2 regions of the Arthrobacter sp. USHLN218 genome follow, and region 2 is predicted to be linked to the other one. Evidence: riboswitches for the same ligand, from Rfam matches in the RefSeq annotation. Region 2 holds a riboswitch; the other holds the start of a gene.
The links. Region 2 has a riboswitch for thiamine pyrophosphate ahead of thiO (glycine oxidase ThiO). Riboswitches for the same ligand answer to the same signal wherever they lie in the genome.
Positions count from the first base shown of each region.

Region 1: another riboswitch for thiamine pyrophosphate. It lies ahead of thiD (bifunctional hydroxymethylpyrimidine kinase/phosphomethylpyrimidine kinase); the one in region 2 lies ahead of thiO (glycine oxidase ThiO).

Region 1 is NZ_JBBCYT010000007.1:229,440-237,298, forward strand. Features, by position in the region: gene WFH44_RS16730 (Rne/Rng family ribonuclease) at 1-2,924, shown strand, start outside; TPP riboswitch at 2,991-3,087, shown strand; gene thiD (bifunctional hydroxymethylpyrimidine kinase/phosphomethylpyrimidine kinase) at 3,154-4,656, shown strand; gene rplU (50S ribosomal protein L21) at 4,863-5,171, shown strand; gene rpmA (50S ribosomal protein L27) at 5,226-5,489, shown strand; gene obgE (GTPase ObgE) at 5,618-7,183, shown strand; gene proB (glutamate 5-kinase) at 7,173-7,859, shown strand, end outside.
Region 2 is NZ_JBBCYT010000002.1:542,730-550,588, reverse strand. Features, by position in the region: gene moeB (molybdopterin-synthase adenylyltransferase MoeB) at 1-1,039, opposite strand, end outside; gene WFH44_RS06280 (TetR/AcrR family transcriptional regulator) at 1,180-1,800, shown strand; gene WFH44_RS06275 (DUF3107 domain-containing protein) at 1,855-2,079, shown strand; gene WFH44_RS06270 (hypothetical protein) at 2,098-2,400, shown strand; gene WFH44_RS06265 (4a-hydroxytetrahydrobiopterin dehydratase) at 2,482-3,156, opposite strand; gene WFH44_RS06260 (thiazole synthase) at 3,185-3,952, opposite strand; gene thiS (sulfur carrier protein ThiS) at 3,955-4,191, opposite strand; gene thiO (glycine oxidase ThiO) at 4,188-5,345, opposite strand; TPP riboswitch at 5,343-5,476, opposite strand; gene thiE (thiamine phosphate synthase) at 5,561-6,214, shown strand; gene WFH44_RS06240 (ferritin-like fold-containing protein) at 6,215-6,913, opposite strand; gene WFH44_RS06235 (RNB domain-containing ribonuclease) at 6,966-7,859, shown strand, end outside.

The DNA of each region.
Region 1 (7,859 bases), on a different contig from region 2:
CCGCAGCCGAGCCCGCTGCAGCCGAGGCGGCCCCCGCACCGGCGCGGACGCGCCGGACCCGCACTTCGACCCGGAAGAAGCCGGCCGCGAAAGCGGAGGAAACCGCCGAAGTTTCCGAGCCGGCCGGTCCGTCTGCGGAGCCCACCGAGACCGCCGGGTCCGCTCCCGCCGCGGCTGGCGAGCCGGCCGTCGAGGCCGCCTCCGCAGAGCCAGCCCGCGCTGAGGCCGGGGAGGCGCCGCAGGACCAGTCGTCGCCCGCCGGTGAAGCGGCCCAGGACGAGACTGCCCAGGACGAGAGCGCCCAGGATGCGGCAGCGCCGCTGAATCCGTTCGCAGTGCCCGAGTCGCCGATGTCGCTGCTGTTCCATGCGCCGGACCTGACCACGGTCCGCCCCGCCCGGCCTGCCGAGGAGCCCGAGCCGGCCGAAGCAGCCGACGAGGAGGAGGGCGGCCGCCGCCGAAGCCGGCGGAACCGCCGTTCGAAGAGCAAGAACCGCACCGAGGCCGTCGAAGAGACCGCCACGGAAGAAACGCCTGGCGCCACGGAAGAGGAAGCCGCCCCGGAAGCGGCCGACGGGGTGACCGCACGCCGCCGGCGCCGTCGGCGCCGCGGCGACCAGGACCTGGAGCTGACGGGCGGCCACGAAGATGATCCGCCTAACACGGTCACGCGGGTCCGCGCACCGCGGCCGGTCAGCGAAACCGCGCCGAGCAACCGCGTCTCTTCCGTCAAGGGCTCGACCCGGCTCGAGGCCAAGAAGCAGCGGCGCCGGGAGTCCCGGGAGTCGGGCCGCCGCCGCCAAGTCATCACCGAGGCCGAGTTCCTCGCACGCCGGGAGTCCGTAGACCGGCAGATGGTGGTTCGCCAGCGCGATGACCGCATCCAGATTGCCGTCCTCGAGGACGGTGTGCTGGCCGAGCACTTCGTCTCCAAGACCCAGCAGGACTCGCTGATCGGCAACGTCTACCTGGGCAAGGTGCAGAACGTGCTGCCGAGCATGGAGGCGGCGTTCGTGGACATCGGACGCGGCCGCAACGCCGTACTTTATGCCGGCGAGGTCAACTGGGACGCGGCGCATCTGGATGGCCAGCCCCGCCGCATCGAGAACGCCCTCAAGTCCGGCGACTCGGTGCTCGTGCAGGTCACCAAGGACCCCGTCGGCCACAAGGGAGCCCGGCTGACCAGCCAGATCTCCCTGCCCGGCCGGTTCCTGGTCTACGTGCCCGGCGGGTCGATGACCGGCATCTCGCGCAAGCTTCCGGATGTCGAGCGCAACCGGCTCAAGAAGATCCTCAAGGAGCACGTCCCCGAGGGCGCCGGCGTGATCGTGCGCACGGCCGCCGAAGGCGCCAGCGAGGAAGAGTTGATGAACGACATCAACCGGCTGCGCGCCCAGTGGGAAGGCATCGACGGCAGGGCCAAGTCGAACAAGACGCTGCCGCCCGAGATGCTCTACGCCGAGCCTGACCTGACCATCAAGGTTGTGCGCGACGTGTTCAACGAGGACTTCTCCAAGCTCATCGTCTCCGGCGAGGAAGCCTGGGACACCATCGAGGCCTACGTGACCTACGTGGCCCCGGACCTGGTGGACCGCCTGGAGAAGTGGAGCGCGGACGAGGATATCTTCTCGGCCAACCGGATCGACGAACAGATCCACAAGGCGCTCGAGCGCAAGGTCTTCCTGCCCTCGGGCGGCTCCCTGGTGATCGATCGGACCGAGGCCATGACAGTGGTGGACGTCAACACCGGCAAGTTCACCGGATCGGGCGGCAACCTCGAAGAAACCGTCACCAAGAACAACCTCGAGGCGGCTGAGGAAGTCGTCCGGCAGCTGCGCCTGCGCGATATCGGCGGCATCATCGTCATCGACTTCATCGACATGGTGCTCGAAGCCAACCGCGACCTGGTCCTGCGCCGGCTCGTCGAGTGCCTCGGCCGTGACCGGACCAAGCACCAGGTTGCCGAGGTGACGTCCCTGGGCCTGGTCCAGATGACGCGCAAGCGCATGGGCACCGGCCTGCTGGAGGTGTTCGGCGAAAACTGCGAGCACTGCGGCGGCAGGGGCGTCGTGACCCACGACGAGCCGATCGAGCACCGCCGGGCAGCAGTCGCCGCGGAGCACCATCAGCACCATGTTCGCGCGGAGAAGGCGCCGCGTCCGGAGCGGCAGTCGCGCAGCGAGAAGCGCCGGAACCGCGGCCAAGGCAACCAGGATGCGGGCCAGCAGGCGCAGGCCGCCCATGAGGCGCCTCAGCCGGACGACGCGGAGCGCCAGGCCAAGGCCCAGGCCACCCGGGCCGCGCTGGCGAACATTGCCGCCGCAGCCCAGGCCGCGCACGAGGCCGAGGACCATGCCCATGAGCTGGCCGAGGCGGGCGCTGCCCCGTCCGCACCGGTCCTGAAGATCAACGGCGAGGAAGTGGCGCTGCCGCGGGCCGAGCACAGCCCGGCCGCCGCGAGCGAAAAGCCGGCCCTGACGCTCGAGAACCTGACCGAGGCCTTCGACCGGGTCAGCCCCGAGGTCAAGGCGGAGAAGCCCGCCCCGGCCGAAACCCGGCCGGGGGCCGCGCCGGAGCCGTCCGCGGCGGAGGCGTCCTCAGCATCTGCCGCACCCGCCGCCGAACCCGTGCAGCCGGCACGTGCGCAGGCGGAGCCGGGCACGGCACCTGCGCAGGCGCAACCGGCCACGGCACCGACGGGCCGGCGCCGGCGCCACCGGGCCGCCGTCCGGCCGCAGGGAGCGGCCAATGCCGAACCCGTCCAGCAGCTCCCGGAAGCCCCCGCGCCCGCGGTTGCCGCCGGAGGCGCCCCGGCCGCCCGCCGGGTGTCGGTCTCCGCGCCGGCGGCCAAGCCGGCCCAGCCGGAGAAGAAGGGCGCCGAGCCGGTAATCCTTGGCGTGGGAGTCCCCGCTTCCGAGCTCTGACCACGGCAGCAAAAACGCCGCCGGGTGCCTCTTACTTGGCACCCGGCGGCGTTTTGCTATGCTGGCGTCAGTGACACGGGGTGCCGGTAACGCCGGCTGAGATGGATACCCGTTGAACCTGAACCAGTTAGGACTGGCGGAGGGATTGTCACACGGCTCCGCCGGCGTTGCCTCTATATTTCGATCGTCCCGCCGCGCTGCCGTGCAACGCTCGCTCCGCCTCTGATCGATGGAGCCAGCAGTGGAAACCCGCAGCATCCCCAGGGTACTGAGCATCGCCGGAACCGACCCGACCGGCGGCGCCGGCATCCAGGCGGACCTGAAGAGCATCGCGGCCAACGGCGGTTACGGCATGGCCGCCGTCACGGCACTGGTCGCCCAGAACACGCGGGGCGTGCGCAGCGTGCACACGCCGCCGCCGTCGTTCCTGGCGGAGCAGCTGGCAGCAGTCAGCGACGACGTCGAGATCGACGCCGTGAAGATCGGCATGCTCGGCTCGGCGGACATTATCGAAGCGGTCGGGGAGTGGCTCGCGGAAACCGCGCCCGCCGTCGTCGTTATTGATCCGGTGATGGTGGCGACCAGCGGCGACCGGCTGCTGGAACCGGCGGCAGAGGAATCCCTGCGACTGCTGCTGCGGAACGCGCACCTCGTTACTCCCAACCTTCCGGAACTCGGTGTGCTGCTCAACGAGCCGATGGCAGAAGACTGGGACGCGGCGCTGGCCCAGGGCCGCACCCTCTCGCGCCGCTACGGGACCATTGTGCTGGTGAAGGGCGGGCACCTGCCCGGCGGCGATTGCCCCGACGCACTGGTGGACGTGCACGGTCGCCTCGCCGAGGACGTCGTCGAATTCCGCTCGGCGCGCGTGGCCACGGCCAACACGCATGGCACCGGCTGCTCCCTCTCCTCGGCGATGGCGACGGTGCAGGCGCGGACCGGGGACTGGACCGAGTCGCTGAAACAGGTCAAGGACTGGCTCTTCGGCGCGCTGGCCCGCGCCGACGAGCTGGAAGTCGGCCAGGGCAACGGGCCCATCCACCACTTCCACCACCACACTCCGCGGCCGCCCGCCGCCTTCAGCGCCGAGTGCTGGGAAGACATTGCCGGCCTGCGCGCGGGAATTTTCGGCCTCGGCTTCATCCGCCAGCTGGGTGACGGATCGCTGCCGGAGACCGACTTCGGCTACTACCTCGCGCAGGACGCGCTCTACCTGTCCGGCTATTCGCGTGCGCTGGCGCTTGCGAGCAGCTTGGCGCCGACGGCGGGGGAGCAGCTGTTCTGGGCGAAGGGAGCCCGCGACTGCATCGAGGTGGAGGCGCAGCTGCACCGGGAATGGCTCAGCGAGCGCGAGGTGCCCGGCGGGCTCGGGCCCGTGACCAAGCAGTATGTCGACCATCTGCTGGCGACCGGCGCCTCCGGCGGCTATGCCGAGCTCGTTGCGGCGGTCATTCCGTGCTACTGGCTGTATGCGCACGTCGGCGAGGTGCTCCACGGCGCCTACCGGGCCTCGGGAGCGGCCGGGCATCCGTACGGCGACTGGCTGGAAACCTACGCGGACCAGGGGTTCGCTGAGGCGACGCGGCAGGCGGTCGGTATCATGGACGATGTTGCCGCGCGTTCGACCGAGGACGTGCGGCGGCGGATGCTTGAGGCGTTCCGCGAGTCCTCGCGCTACGAACTCCGGTTCTTCGACGCGCCGCGGCTGCACGCCGGAGGGACGCCCGCCTGAGCAGGGGCGCCGATCGCCGGGGTACGCCACGCCGGACCAGCCGGTATTTGCGGGTTGGAGCGGATATAGCGTAACCTAGTTCTTCGGTGCAAACGCCTTCGAAGGGATCATCCCGTTGGCGTGACTGCACAGCGCTGGCGCGGAGCTAATCAGGCCCGCAGAAGAGCGCGTAAAGGTATCAAACGTCGAGAGAAGTGAGTTCCCAAGTGGTGTACGCGATTGTCCGCGCAGGCGGCCGCCAAGAAAAGGTTTCCGTAGGAGACCTCGTGACCCTTGACCGCGTCCCCGGTGGAGCCGGCAGCACCTTCGAGCTGCCTGCACTGCTCCTGGTCGATGGCGACAAGGTCACCTCCGCAGCTGACGAACTGGCCAAGGTCAAGGTCACTGCCGAGATCGTTGAGAATCTTCGCGGCCCGAAGATTGTCATCCAGAAGTTCAAGAACAAGACCGGCTACAAGAAGCGCCAGGGCTTCCGTTCCGAACTGACCAAGGTCAAGGTCACCTCCATCGCTTAATTGCGGTCGGCAGGCTTCCAGCAGTTTCCAGAGACACAAAGGTAGGCATAGCAAATGGCACATAAGAAAGGTGCGAGCTCCACTCGCAACGGTCGCGATTCCAACGCTCAGCGTCTGGGCGTGAAGCGCTTCGGTGGCCAGGTGGTCTCCGCTGGTGAGATCATCGTCCGCCAGCGCGGCACCCACTTCCACCCGGGCGCGAACGTAGGACGCGGTGGCGACGACACTCTGTTCGCCCTCGAGGCCGGAGCCGTTGAATTCGGTACCCGCCGCGGACGCCGTGTGGTCAACATCGTCGCTGCTGCAGCCGCCGAGTAGTTTTCGGCTGTAGACAGCTTTCCAGTGAGGCGGGCCGGCTGGTCCGCCTCACTGGTATTTAACCCGACTAGAATCACCCATGGACCGTCCGTGCGCGACAGGTCCGCCGCACGCAAGAGGAGTTGAACGTGGCAACTTTCGTTGACCGGGTTGTACTGCACGTATCCGGTGGGGACGGCGGCCACGGCTGCGTTTCCGTAAGACGCGAAAAGTTCAAGCCACTGGGCGGTCCCGACGGCGGCAACGGCGGCAACGGCGGCGACGTCATCCTCCGGGTCGACTCCCAGACCACCACGCTGCTGTCCTATCACCACGCGCCGCACCGCCATGCCAGCAACGGCGACTTCGGCAAGGGCGACATGCGCCACGGCAGCAACGGGGAGACCCTGGTCCTGCCCGTGCCGGACGGAACGGTCGTCAAGACCAAGGACGGCAAGGTCCTGGCGGACCTGGTCGGCGAGGGAGCCGAGTACGTCGTGGCCGCGGGGGGCCAGGGCGGCCTGGGCAACGCGGCGCTGTCCTCGCAGAAGCGCAAGGCGCCGGGCTTCGCGCTCCTCGGAGTTCCCGGGGACGAGCAGGACGTGCTGCTGGAGCTGAAGACCATCGCCGACGTCGCGCTGGTCGGCTACCCCTCGGCGGGGAAGTCGAGCCTGATCGCGTCGCTGAGCGCGGCCCGGCCCAAGATCGCCGACTACCCGTTCACTACCCTGGTGCCCAACCTCGGCGTCGTGCAGGCGGGCGATGTCCGCTTCACGATCGCGGACGTCCCCGGACTCATCCCCGGCGCCAGCGAAGGCCGCGGCCTGGGTCACGAATTCCTCCGCCACGTGGAGCGCTGCGCGGCCCTGGTGCATGTGCTGGACTGCGCCAGCCTCGAATCGGACCGCGACCCGATCACGGACCTTGAGGTGATCGAGGCGGAGCTGGGCGCCTACGCCGTCGACATGAGCTACGCGGGCAGCGAGGGCGTGGTGCCGCTGAACGAACGGCCCCGGCTGGTCGCCCTCAACAAGGTGGACGTCCCGGACGGACGGGACATGGCGGAGTTCGTGCGGCCGGAACTGGAGCGCCGGGGCTACCGCGTGTTCGAAATCTCCGCGGTCAGCCACGAAGGCCTGCGCCAGCTGAGCTTCGCCATGGCCGAGATCGTTTCCGCCGCCCGCACCAACGCCGCGTCCGCCCCCGCCCCGGCGCGGATCGTGCTGCGCCCTAGGGCGGTCAACGAGGCCGGCTTCACCATCCGCAAGGAAGAGAAGAACCTCGAGCCGCTGTACCGCGTGCTGGGCGAGAAGCCCGAGCGCTGGGTGAAGCAGACGGACTTCAACAATGACGAGGCCGTGGGCTACCTCTCCGACCGGCTGGCGAAGCTTGGGGTCGAAGACCAGCTATTCAAGGCTGGCGCCGTGCCCGGTTCAACGGTGGTGATCGGCGAGGACGACGCCGTGGTCTTCGATTGGGAGCCGACTATGATGGGCGGCGCCGAGCTGCTCGCCGGCACCCCGCGCGGCACGGATCTGCGCCTCGCGGACTTCAGCAGCCGGCCCACCCGCAGCCAGAAGCGCCAGGAACAGCAGGACCGCAAGGATGCCAAGGCCGCCGCCCGCGCCGAACTCGAAGCGGAGCGCAAGGCGGGCATCTGGACCGAATCGGCCAACTACAAGGGGGCCGCTGCGGAAGACGGCGATGACCAGTAGGCTCCCCGCGGCGGACCGGTCCATGTTGCGGACCGCGCGCCGCCTGGTCGTCAAGGTCGGATCGTCCTCGCTGACCTCCGTTGCCGGCGGGATTGCGGAAGATGCGCTGCTGGACCTGGTGGAGGTGCTGGCTGCCCGGCGCAACCGAGGCACCGAGCTGATCCTGGTGTCCTCGGGGGCGATCGCGGCGGGGCTGGCCCCGCTGGGTCTCGCCCGCCGCCCGCGGGACCTGGCCACCCAGCAGGCCGCGGCCAGCGTCGGCCAGGGCCTGCTGATGGCCCGCTACACGCAGGCGTTCGGAGCCCACGGCGTCGCCGTGAGCCAGGTGCTGCTGACGGCCGAGGACCTGATGCGCCGCCAGCAGTACGCCAACGCGTACCGTGCGCTGAACCGCCTGCTGCACCTCGGCGTCGTACCCATTGTCAACGAAAACGACACGGTGGCGACCCACGAGATCCGCTTCGGGGATAATGACCGCCTTGCCGCGCTCGTCGCGCACCTGGTCAAGGCGGAGGCGCTCGTGCTGCTCTCTGACGTCGACGCGCTCTACGACGGCCCGCCCAAGGCCGGCGCCAAACGGATTCCGCAGGTCAACGGCGCGCAGGACCTCGAGGGCGTCAGCATCGGGAGCACGGGCAAGGCCGGGGTCGGCACCGGCGGCATGGTCACCAAGGTC
Region 2 (7,859 bases):
CCTTGTCCCGCGGCAGCTCCCCCGCCGCCTCGCCGGAGAGGATCCGGCCCTTGGGCACCAGCCTCGCGCCGGGGATGCGCACGATTTCGTACTCCCCCGGCTCCCGCACGTCGATCAGCTCGAAGGACGCACCGCCGTCGTCCCTTGCCCGCAGCATCCCGGCCAGCTCGGTCGCGCTGACGGTGTGCCCGGCGTCCACGACCGGGGCCGCGCCCACTCCGCAGAAGGCTTCGTAGTCCGCCAACTCCGTGATCGGCTCGCCGTGCGGGTCCTTGCGGACCTTCAGCTCGCGCCAGCTCATCTGGAGGGCGTTGAATACGAGAACGCGGCCCAGCAGGGTGGTGCCGATCCCGGTGATGAGTTTGATTGCCTCGTTCACCATGACCGAGCCAATCTGGGCGCACAGCACGCCGAGCACTCCGCCCTCGGCGCAGGAAGGGACGGACCCGGCCGGCGGCGCCTCCGGGTAGAGGTCGCGGTAGTTCGGCCCGTACCGGTCCCAGAAGACGCTGACCTGGCCGTCGAAGCGCAGGATCGAACCCCAGACATAGGGCTTGCCCAGGATCGCCGCGGCGTCGTTGACCAGGTACCGCGTGGCGAAGTTGTCCGTGCCGTCGAGGATCACGTCATAGCCGGCAAAGATATCCAGCGCGTTGCCGGCGTCCAGCCTGGTTTCGTGAAGTACGACGGCGGTGCCCGGGTTCAGGTCCAGGATGCTGTCCCGCGCGGATTGGGCTTTGCTCCGCCCGAGGTCCCGCACGCTATGGATCACCTGCCGCTGGAGGTTGCTCGCCTCGACCACGTCGTCATCGACGATGCCGATGGTGCCAACGCCCGCGGCGGCCAGGTAGAGCATGGCCGGCGAGCCGAGGCCTCCTGCCCCGATGACCAGCACCTTCGCGTTCTTCAGCCGCAGCTGGCCCTGCAGCCCCACTTCCGGGATGATCAGGTGGCGCGAGTAGCGCTGCATCTCTTCCGGGGTCAAGGCTGCGGCGGGCTGCACGAGCGGCGGCAGCGCGACGGATTCCTGCGTGCTCATACTGCCAATCTACGCGCAGCGGGCATAAAGCGGACAAAAATGAACCCGCCCGCACCCGCCGGGTAAACTTGCCCTTTGAGAGCTGATTTACCTGCAAAATGGCGACGCGGCCAAACGCGCGCCGGATAGGTCCGACGACTGTGAGCACTGAATCCCGACCGGCTGCCCGGCCCGCCCGGCTGCCGCGCGAGGAACGGCGCCGCCAACTGCTGCAGGCGGCCCACGAGGTGTTCGTCGCCAACGGCTACCACGGCGCCGCAATGGACGAGATCGCGGAAACGGCCAAGGTCAGCAAACCTGTGCTGTACCAGCATTTCCCCGGCAAACGGGAGCTCTACCTCGCCCTGCTGGACCACCACCTCGCCTCCCTGAACGCGATGCTCATGGCCGCGCTGAACTCCACGTCGGACAACAAGCTCCGGGTGCATGCCACGATGGACGCCTACTTCCGGTTCATCGCGCAGGAGAGCCAGGCGCACCGGCTGGTCTTCGAATCCGACCTCAACAACGACCCGGACGTCAGCGGCCGCCTGGAGGATTTCAACGCCCGCCTGGCCTCGGCCATCGCCGCCGTGATTGCCGAGGAGACCAAGCTGTCCGACGCGGAGTCCACGCTGCTCGGCCGCTCCCTGGCCGGGATGGCACAGATCAGCGCCCGCTACTGGCTGCAGACCAGCGGGGAACTGGAGCGCGAGGACGCCGTGGACCTCATTTACCGTTTAGCTTGGCGCGGAATTTCACGCTTCCCGAAGGAAACCTAGGATAGATTTCGACTCGTACGGAACTTTCAGCACAGCGTAAGCAGGAGGCAAAGCGTGGAAATCAAGATCGGAATCCAGAACGTCGGCCGGGAACTTGTCATCGACTCTCCGGATACGGCGGATGCGGTCGCCGAGCTGGTTTCCCGCGCGATGAACGGCGGCGCGGAACTGCGCCTGAAGGATGCCAAGGGCAACCTGGTCATCGTGCCCGCCAATGTGCTGGGCTATGTCGAAATCGGCGCCGAGGAACCCCGCCGCGTCGGTTTCGGCGCGCTCTAGGCCTTTCGGGACGGCCCCGTGGTCGAACTGGTCCTGCTGATCCTGGGCGCCGGCGCCGCTGGCGCCGTCGTCTGGGCGGCCGATAAGAAGCGCCGGGCCTACGGGGCGCTGGTTCCCGCCGCGGCCGGCATCGTCGCGGCCGTCCTGCTGTGGCTGGTGCTGATGGCCTTCGGCCTCGGTTCCGAGCCCGGCGTCTACTTCCTCAGCTGGCTGCTGCCCCTCGCCCTCTCCCTGCCTGCGGCATGGCTGACGGCCTGGTTCCTGGGACGCCGGCGCAGCGCGGCGGACCTGTTGCGGCTGGAAGCGGCGCTGCGCGCCTAGCTGCAGGCTAAGCGCGACCGGCCTGCCCTCACGGGCGGCGCCAGGTCCGACGTCGCCGGATCCAGCTTACGGTCCGCCCCGTCAGGCACCCTCCTGGCCGTCCTCGCTGTCCGGATGCTCGGTGCACAGGCAGATGCGGTTGCCGTCCGCGTCGGTGGCGATCGTCCAGGACGGGGCGTGCGCGTCATCCAGGACCCCGCCCGCGTCGGCCGCCGCCGCCACCACCGGCGCGATGTCGCTGAGCGGGTAGTACACGTCCAGGTGCAGCCGGGACTCGGCGGGAGTGCCCGTCTGCTGGAACCACACGTTGGGGCCGCGCCCGAACGGGTCCACCAGCTCCCCCTGCCAGCCTTCCTTGTAGCCCAGCGCCGTCTTCCAGAGGCCGGAGATCTGTGCCGGGTCCGCGGTGTCCGCCGCGAGCGCGAAACTCCGGTACTCCTGCGGACGCGCGTCCGCGCCGAGCCGCTCGGCAAGTTCGCTGAGCGAGGCCGCCGCGGAGATATCCCGGGTGGTGACCTCTCCGCCGGCGTCGTGGGAGGACAGCCGCAGGAACACGCGGTTGTAGCGCCAGTCCAGATCCGGGTGGTGGTTCGATTCCTCCGCCAAGTCTCCCGCCGCCGCGATGAAGTCAAGCGCCGCCCGGCCGTTGTCCAGCTTGTACACCGTGACCAGCCCTCCCTGCCGGTAGCGCCAATGCGGCAGCGTCCGCAGCTGCTGGTCGATCTGTGTCCGGTCCAGAATGTCGTGCGCGCTCATTGTTCCTCCGGCCGCGAGGCTCTCCAGGCTACAGGTCAGGACGGCCGGCGAAGGCCGAAGAAGCCAGCGCATGCCGGCGCTTGGGGATCCGCCCGGCCGTTGCGGCCAGCCTACCGGCGATCACGGCATGTTTGAAGGCCTCCGCCATCCGCACCGGGTCCTGCGCCCGGGTGACCGCGGTCGCCAGCAGGACGGCGTCGCAGCCGAGTTCCATCGCGAGCGCGGCGTCCGAGGCGGTGCCGATCCCGGCGTCGAGCACCACCGGCACGCCGGCCCGGGAGACGATCAGCTCGATGTTGTGCGGGTTGAGGATGCCCAGCCCGGTGCCGATCGGGGCGCCGAGCGGCATCACGGCCACCGCGCCGAGGAGCTCAAGCCGCCGGGCCAGGACCGGGTCGTCGTTGGTGTAGGCGAAAACCTTGAACCCGCGGCCGGCCAGCTGTTCCGTCGCCTCCAGCAGCTCCGCCGCGTCGGGCAGCAGGGTTTCCTCGTCGGCGATGACCTCCAGCTTCACCCAGTCCGTCTCCAGCGCCTCGCGTGCCAGCTCGGCCGTCAGCACGGCCTCCCTGGCGGTGAAGCAGCCGGCGGTGTTCGGCAGGATGCGGATGCCCTGCCGTTCCAGCAGGGCGAACAGCGAGGCACCGGTGCCCGGGCTGTAGCGCCGCATCGCCACCGTGGTCAGCTCTGTCCCGGACGCCTGCAGGGCCGCGCCCAGTCCGTCCAGGCTGGGCGCTCCCCCGGTGCCCATGATCAGCCGCGATCCCAGCCGGGTTCCGTCAATGACCAGCTCGTCCATTCCTAGCCTCCCTGCACTGCGGTGATCAGTTCCACGCCGTCGCCCTCGGACAGCAGCGTGCCCGCCCAGCTTCCGCGCGGCGCCACTTCGGCGTTCAGCGCCACCGCGACGCCCAGCCGTCCGCCGTCGTCCGGTTTACCTTCCGCCGTCAGGCGCCGGCCCGTCGTGGCGGCGACCAGATCCAGCAGGGTCATTCCCTCGGCGACCGGCTGCCGGTCCCCGTTCAGGGTGATATTCATCGTTGGCTCCCTTCCATGCTTGTGCTGAAGCGGTCCGGCCGGAACGCCAGCAGTTCCCGGGGCACCGGCAGGCCTTCCGCCAGGTCGGCGCAGACCTTGGCCGCCGCCGGGGCGAGCAGGACCCCGTGCCGGAAGAAGCCGGTGGCGACCAGCAAGCCCGGCACTTCCCCTCCCGACTCCGCCACGCGCCCGAGCAGCGGCGCATTGTCCGGGGTGCCCGGCCGCGCCCGGCAGGTGGTCTCTTCGAGCTGAAGCTCGGCAACCGCCGGCACCAGCGCCTGGGCGTCGCGCAGCAGCTGGTACACGCCGCCTGCCGAGGGTGCATCCGAGCCGTCCTCGCGCGACGTGGCGCCAATGACCACGGTTCCGTCCTCGCGCGGCACCACGTAGACCGGCAGGCCGCGCACGAGCCCGCGCACCGTCAGGCGCACCAGCGGCCGCAGGGCCTGCGGGACCCGCAGGCGCAGGATGTCGCCGTAGACCGGCCGCAGCGGCAGCCGCAGGGATGCGGGCAGACCGTCCAGCGCCGCGGCGCCCAGCCCGTTGGCCACCACGGTCTCGTCCGCCGCAACCCGCGTCCCGTCATCGAGGACGACGCCGGTCACTTCCCCGCTGCCCGACCTCGCCAGCGCGGCGGCTCGCCGGCGCACCATGCCGGCCCCGGCCTCGGCGAGCGCGTCCAGCAGCGCCGCGGACAGGACACGCGGATCGATCTGGTGGTCGTCGGGGGCGAGGAAGGCTCCGGACAGGGCCGGAGACAGCGCCGGCTCCAGCCGGCGAGCCTCGCGGCTGGTCAGCTGTTCCACCCGCAGTCCCTGGGCCAGCTGGGCCTGGCGCAGGTCCTCAAGGGCCAGCCGGTCGGCCGCATCGAAGGCCGCCACCAGCGTTCCCGCTGCCTGGTGTCCCGTAGTGCCCAGCCCCTGCAGGAAGTCCGGGTACCGGCGGGCGGACGCCAGGGTCAGCGCGAGCAGCTGCTCCTCCTGGTAGTACAGCTCGCTGACCGGGGCCAGCATGCCGGCGGCAGCGAATGTCGCTCCGGACGCGGGAGCCGGGTCGATCACGGTCACGCGGTGCCCGCGGCGCGCTGCCTCCCAGGCGATGCCCAGTCCGACGATGCCGGCGCCGACCACGGCAAGATGTTTTTGACCAGCCAAAGTCCGTCATTCCTTCCCTACGCCGGTACGAACCGGATCAGGTTCAACGGTCGGTGCCACGCACCCTCTCAGCCTGTCGGCTCCGGCTCACGAGGCCGGCGCCGCGGTACCAGGCTCCCGCAGTGTCGCCACCAGTGTACTCATCGCGGGCCGGGCGCCGCGGATGTGACGCCCGGCGGATAGGGCACCGCCGCCGCAAGGTTATGGTTGCAGCTATGGATTTGAGCTCAGCCCGGCTGTACCTGTGCACGGATGCCCGTAAGGCGCAGGGCGATTTTGAACAGTTCCTTGACGCCGCCTACGCAGGCGGCGTCGACATCATCCAGCTGCGGGACAAGTCGCTCGACGCGGCCGAAGAGCTCGATCTGCTGCACGCCCTCGCCGAGGTCGCTGCGCGGCACACGGGGCTGTGGTCGGTCAACGACCGCGCCGACCTCGCCGCCGTCGCCGGGGCACCGGTCTTCCATGCCGGGCAGCGGGACCTGCCGCCGTCCGCGGCACGGAGCGTCCTGTCGAATGGCGCGGCCGGCGGGGCCGTCATCGGCCGCTCCACGCACACGCCGGCGCAGGTTGGCGCCGCACTGCAGGACGCCGAGGTTGACTACTTCTGCACGGGTCCGGTGTGGGCGACCCCCACGAAACCGGGCCGGGCCGCGGTCGGCCTGGAACTGGTGGCGGAAGCCGCGGCGCAGTCTGCGGCGGCGGGCTCCGCCAAACCCTGGTTCGCCATCGGCGGGATCGGGCTGGACAACATCGCGGAGGTGACCGGCGCGGGCGCCCGGAGGGTCGTCGTCGTACGCGCCATCACGGCGGCGGAGGATCCCGCGGCCGCGGCAGCCAAGCTGAAGGCGGCGCTGCCCCCGCTGTGATCAGGCGGTCAGGCCCAGCGCGTTCATGCGGCGGGAATGGTTCCGCGTCAGTTCCGCGAACAGCTCGGTAATGACGGTCTCCTGCGCCCCGGGTTCATCGAATCCCAGCAGGCCGCCCAGGAAGGACCGCTCGATCCCGATCCGCTGGGCCTGGGTCAGCGCCTCGCCGACCAGGCGCCGCCCCCACAGGGCCAGCCGCGAGGCCAGCCGTTCATTGCCCTGGAGGGCCTGCGCGAGCCGGGTGGTCAGCAGCTCCAGCTGCTCCTTGTTCTCCTTGATGCCGGCGACGACCTCGCGGGTCTGCGGGTCAAGCCGGCTGGCAATCGCGCGATAGAAGTCGCCGGAGACCGCATCGGCCACGTAGGCCTTCATCAGCGACTCGTACCAGTCCCCCGGCCGGGTCCGCTCATGGAACGCATCGATCGAGGCCTGGAACGGCAGCATCGCCGTCTGCACGTCGACGCCCATGCGCGCCAGCTCGGCGCTCACCATCTCGAAATGCTCGAATTCGATCACGGCCACCCGGCCGATCTCGGCCCGGTCCCGCAGCGTCGGCGAGAAGCGGGCATCGGAGGAAAAACGCTCGAAGGCCGAGAGCTCCCCGTAGGCCATGACGCCGTACAGATCGATGACGTACTGGCGGTGGGCCTCATCCGTGCCGGCCGCGGGCGCGCCGGCCGGCTGCTCTTCGGTGCTCATAGGTTCCAGCGTAGCCTGACCTGCGGCGCCGCCTGAGGATTAGGCTGGGGATGTGCCGTACCCACATCTGGATGCCAAGGTCAACGAATCGCAGCACCTGCTTGCCCGCGTCCTGAAGGAACTGCGGACCGAGCTGGAGCTGCCCGGCCCGTTCCCGCCGTCCGTGCTGGCTGAGGCGGAGCGTGCGGTGTCCGGCCAGCGCCTGCCCCGGCGCGACTTCACCGCGCTCGAATTCGTTACCGTCGACCCGCCCGGATCGACGGACCTGGACCAGGCGATGTACCTGGAGCGTGCCGGCGACGGCTACCGGGCCTGGTACGCCATCGCCGACGTTCCCTCGTTCATCGAGCCGGGCGGAGAACTGGACCGGGCCACCCGGCTTCGCGGCCAGACCATCTACGCGCCGGACGGACGGATCCCGCTGCACCCCGATGCCATCGGAGAGAACGCCGGCAGCCTGCTGCCCGACGTTGACCGCAGCGCCTACGTCTGGGAGTTCGTGCTCGACGGCGGTGCGAACGTTCTGCAGGTCTCCCTCACCCGGGCGATGGTGCGCAGCCGGGCCAAGCTAACCTACGCACAGGTCCAGGAGGACATCGATTCGGGAACCGCCCCGGACTACCTGGCGCTGCTGAAAGAGATCGGCATCAAACGCCAGGCGCTGGAACTCGCCCGCGGCGGCGCGAGCCTCGAACTGCCGGAGGAGGAGATCGCGCACGACGGGCGGCATTACTTCATCCTGGCCCGGCCCGCCCTCCCGGTGGAGGACTGGAACGCCCAGCTGTCCCTCATGACCGGCATGGCGGCGGCGCGGATCATGCTGGCGGGCAAGGTCGGCATCCTGCGTACCATGCCCGCACCGGACGCCGAGTCCGAGGAGCGGTTCCGCCGCCAGACCATGGCTTTGGGCCATCCGTGGCCGCGGAACATTGCCTACGGCGAATAC